DNA from 2 places in the Paenibacillus xinjiangensis genome. Region 1 is predicted to be linked to the other one. Evidence: riboswitches for the same ligand, from Rfam matches in the RefSeq annotation. Region 1 holds a riboswitch; the other holds the start of a gene.

What was found. Region 1 has a riboswitch for cyclic di-GMP ahead of AC6ESP_RS15160 (amidase). Riboswitches for the same ligand answer to the same signal wherever they lie in the genome.
Region 2: it holds a riboswitch for cyclic di-GMP, as region 1 does, so the genes downstream of both, AC6ESP_RS16380 (methyl-accepting chemotaxis protein) here and AC6ESP_RS15160 (amidase) in region 1, are expected to answer to the same signal.

What each region holds. Positions count from the first base shown of each region.
Region 1 covers NZ_JCAALS010000014.1:43-2,245, forward strand. Annotated here, with positions in the region: partial or broken gene AC6ESP_RS15155 (iron chelate uptake ABC transporter family permease subunit) at 292-491, shown strand; cyclic di-GMP riboswitch class I at 625-709, shown strand; gene AC6ESP_RS15160 (amidase) at 830-1,726, shown strand; gene AC6ESP_RS15165 (family 2 glycosyl transferase) at 1,883-2,203, shown strand, end outside.
Region 2 covers NZ_JCAALS010000015.1:117,089-119,291, reverse strand. Annotated here, with positions in the region: gene AC6ESP_RS16390 (YflT domain-containing protein) at 1-293, shown strand, start outside; gene AC6ESP_RS16385 (hypothetical protein) at 341-664, shown strand; cyclic di-GMP riboswitch class I at 778-861, shown strand; gene AC6ESP_RS16380 (methyl-accepting chemotaxis protein) at 953-2,203, shown strand, end outside.

The sequences.
Region 1 (2,203 bases):
TTTGAGTCCATGTATTACAAAAGGGGAAGCTAAATGATTGATGTTGTCCACTTTCTTGACAGAGGTCCATTACTACAATGCAATTTCCTATGATTTACTGTTATACACGAAAACAGCGGATTTGATTGTATGAAATACAACCTAAAGAACTTATTACTACCATCCCTGCTGTTTTGATTGCACAAAATACAATGTAGCCTCCAGCTCGTGTGCTCTGAAAGCTATCATTAGGCCAGCGCTCAGAGCATCTGTCTGCGTGTAACATGACTCTGGAAGTCGTGGCCGATTTAGAGCATATCTATGCCGCGCATGCTGATTACACTATTAGCAGGAATGGCACTAGCGCTATCGGGCGCTATTCTACAGATTATTACTAGGAATAATCTGGCTGATCCTGGGCTGCTAGGGCGGCTATTATTTATCTATTCTCCTATCAGCGGAAGGTAGGCTTCACACCGTTCAAGCTTGTTCTGACTGGTGTAGGGTTCTCGTCGTCGCCTTAATTGGCGCCCCTTACTTCGTATACTTGCTGTACCGTTCGAAATAAGAGAATATAGACAAATCCATTTCTATTTCATATGATATAGAAAATAACAATGAAATGAGTAATAGATCCATATAGCTTCACGATAATAGCAAACCTGCCGAAAAGCAGCGACGCAAAACTATAGGGCCTAAGGGTGAGAACCTAGGGCAGCCAGTTGCCGAACGAAGATAGTGATAGGAACAGGCATTTATGCTCGTTGTTATTGCGTAATCTGAACACAGTTCGGGGTGAATCCGGACTGTGTTTTTATGTTCGCAATAATGAACGGGAGGATCATCTTATATGAAGAAAATCATAATTGCCTTATGCGCCGTACTTTTGACTTATATAGCGATCCCCGAGGTGATACTAGCGAAAACAATCTATAAGTATACGACCAATGCCAATTTATCAACGTGGCTGTGGGATACCTCAGAGATAGTTACTCGTCCTAATGCTGTAATGAAGGATCTTATCAACCATTCGGTGAAGGAATTAAGGCTGCAGATAGATCCTACTATTGCTTATAGCAGCTATAAAGCTTTTATTAGTAAAGCGAATGCGAATGGAATTAAGGTTCATGCATTGGATGGGGCACCTCAGTGGGTTGCCGACGATGGCACAGAGCTTCAAACCGCCTTTGTTAACTGGCTGAAAGACTATCAAAAGAAGGCAGCCGTTAATGAAAAGTTTGCAGGCATACATTTGGATGTTGAGCCTTACGAGAATGAAGATTATGAAGATCACAGTGAAAACTATTTGGAAGCCTACCAATCCATGATGCTTGATTTCAAAACCTATTCTAGTGAGCTTGAAATTACATTTGGAATTGATATTCCATTCTGGTTCTATGGTGTGAATTATACGAACCAGTATGGTGCAGGCAATATTGCCGAATGGCTGTGTCAGCATGTGAAGCTGATAACCATTATGGCCTACCGGGATAAAGCGGAGGGAACGAACGGTATCATCAATATTGCTGCTAAGGAAATGAAGCTATTCGAGCAATATAATGTAAAAGGCACGATTGCCGTTGAAACAGGACGGCTTACGGCTTCCACTAACTTTGTAACCTTCTATGAGGAGAGCAAAGCGTATATGGACCAGCAGTTAGAGATTGTATATGACAGCTATAAGACCCATTCGGAATTTAATGGAATAGCCATTCACTATTATGATAGTTGGATGCGAATGAAATAAGAGAGTAGAAGAGAGCAGCCCCAGGCATCGGAGGGGTTGTTTTTTTATCTTACAGTTTATTTCCAAATTTATATAGTTTTCGATAGATTTGTCATAGGTATATAGACATCGGTTCTAATTACCTATAAAATGTAAAAAGGAGGGATTTTGAGGGTGATGTCTAGGAAAAAGGTATGGATACTATTGTTGATGATTTTACTAATTACTGCTATTGTCATTGGTTATGAACAACTAGCCTCAGAGAACCACTCGGAGGAGCGGGCCGTTGTTCCTAAGGTGAACGGAGTTAAATATGTTAGTAAGACGGATGCTTCTTCCTTCTATGTCCTTCAAGGTGACCAGTGGAATAAAATGTTTATCAAGGGCGTGAATATCGGCGCAGGTAAACCGGGGACTTTTCCAGGAGAGGTCGCTATCACCTATGAGGAGTACTATAGATGGTTCGGTTATATATCCGCAATGAATGCGAATACGATC
Region 2 (2,203 bases), on a different contig from region 1:
CTTTGAATGCGGTTCGTGAGCTTAACGTAAGAGGCTATGGAGAGGATGATATCTTTGTTCTAGCCCATGAAGAGGACCGTACGAATTCACTGTCCGAATTCACGAATGCGAGTAAAATCGGTGTTACCGAAGAAGGCGTGTTCAATGCAATGGCTAACATGTTCAGGAGCCGAGGGGACGAGCTTCGCTCGAAGCTTGAATCTGTCGGACTGACGGATCGGGAGGCTGAGCATTATGAGCGGGAGCTCGACAAGGGCAGGGTGCTCATCATAACGAAGGCAGATCATCATTGATCTGAAACATTAGTATACTCATAAACGCGAAGAAGGCGGTGGATGAAATGACCATTAAACATCGAATTTCTTGCTTTGACAGTGAGATAATCGTCAAGCAAACCGACGAGGATGGGCAGGCATTTCAATTAAGTATTCAGAGCGCGACGAATCCGCTCGGTTTGGGTAACAAGCTGGCTGGCTATTCTGATGAAGCAGAAGCGATTCGCAAAGCCGGTCAGTTCTGTGCCTTTTATACCATCGCGAAGGAACAAGGCTATTATTTGAAGGATCAGGCTTTTGTTAAGCCGGATTATGAAGACATTCCAGTATCTGAAGTGTTATTAGAGTATAAGGATGAGCAGCAATTGAAACAGCTGATTCATCCCTAGGATAAGGAATAGAGCAAGATGACTATTATAGTCCTCTTGCTCTATTTTTTTGTTTTACAAAATGTAAGAAATAACCTACAATATTAGACAGACATAGACAAAAACATACATAATCTGATAAAAGGCAAAATTACTGAAAAGTAATGACGCAAAGTTATGGGCCTAAGGTTGCAGACTAAGGCTGCCAGACCACCGGATGCAGGACATATAAGCTTATTTAGCTATGCGCCCCTTCTGTGGCTGCATAGCTTTTTTATTTATCAGGGGTGGAGAAAAAGGAGAGAAATGATGAATAAGGTAAGAAAGTGGATGAAGCTGGTAGGAGCACTGGTGGGTAAGCAAAAAGTAGCAACGAAGCTGTTGTTGATCACGACCGTCATAACCTTGTTTAATATCGGTTCTGGCATACTGATCTATTCCCAGAATTTATCTGTTTCTAATGCGTTAAAAGCTTCAGATCGACTTGATGCAGCAGAAAGAGACTACCGCGAAGTGTCCGATACGATGCTGAGAACGATGCTGGTTATGATTAATTCAATAGAGAATCAGGGTGCAGGCTCTGAAGCAATAGGAGAGGATTTGCAAGCTCTTCCGGCTAAGCTTGAGAAGCTGCTGGTTACCTTCGAGCAGCTGGATAAGGAATATCCACCGAGCATAGACCAAGTACTCTACGCGAATCAAGTGAAAGTATTCGAGCTGGCCTATTATGATCTGATAAGCTATAATTCCGATTATTCGAGCATTGATTCGGAGAAAAAATCAGAGCTCGTTAGAAGCTTGACGAATGTCTATAATATTACACTTAGCTATGGCAATACAGCAGTGGAAGAAAGAATGACGATCGACATCGCTGCAACGGATGACAGGCTAAGCAGAAGCGTTCAGACGACTAATATTATCATTATTATCAATATCATTATTCTTGCGATTATACCGTTCCTGATGTCTTATTCGTTAAGTCGCAGTATCAAGAAGGGTATTGTGGGCATTACGGGCCGTATTACTGCCTATAAGAACAGTGACTTTACGTATGATAAGAAGCTGGTGCGTTCTGATGAATTCGGAGATATCGATGTCGCATTGGCCGATATGGGTGAGCAGCTTCGCAGCACAGTCAAGTCAACACTGGAGGTAAGCCAGGTTGTGCTGAACATCTCTTATAATATGGGGGATATGATTGGCCGCAACCGGACGGCATCGGAGAATGTGAAGGGTCAGATTGATCAAGGTAAAGTGGTCCTATTGTCTCAATATGATGATGCATCATCCATATCTGCGGTTACAGAAGAAATCTCAGCAAGCTCGCAGCAGATCGCGGCTTCCAGTGACTATATTAATAGTGATATGCAGCAAATGAGAGATTCATCTCGGGTAGGCTCGCAGGATATGGAAGGCGTCGTTCAGATGGTCAATCAGACTGTAGAGCAGTTCGAACGGGTCACAGAAGCATTCAACCGGATCACAGAACGCTACAGCAACGTATCCAAGTTTCTGGAGGGCATTCAGGATTTGAACACACAGACCAATCTGCTGTCGCTC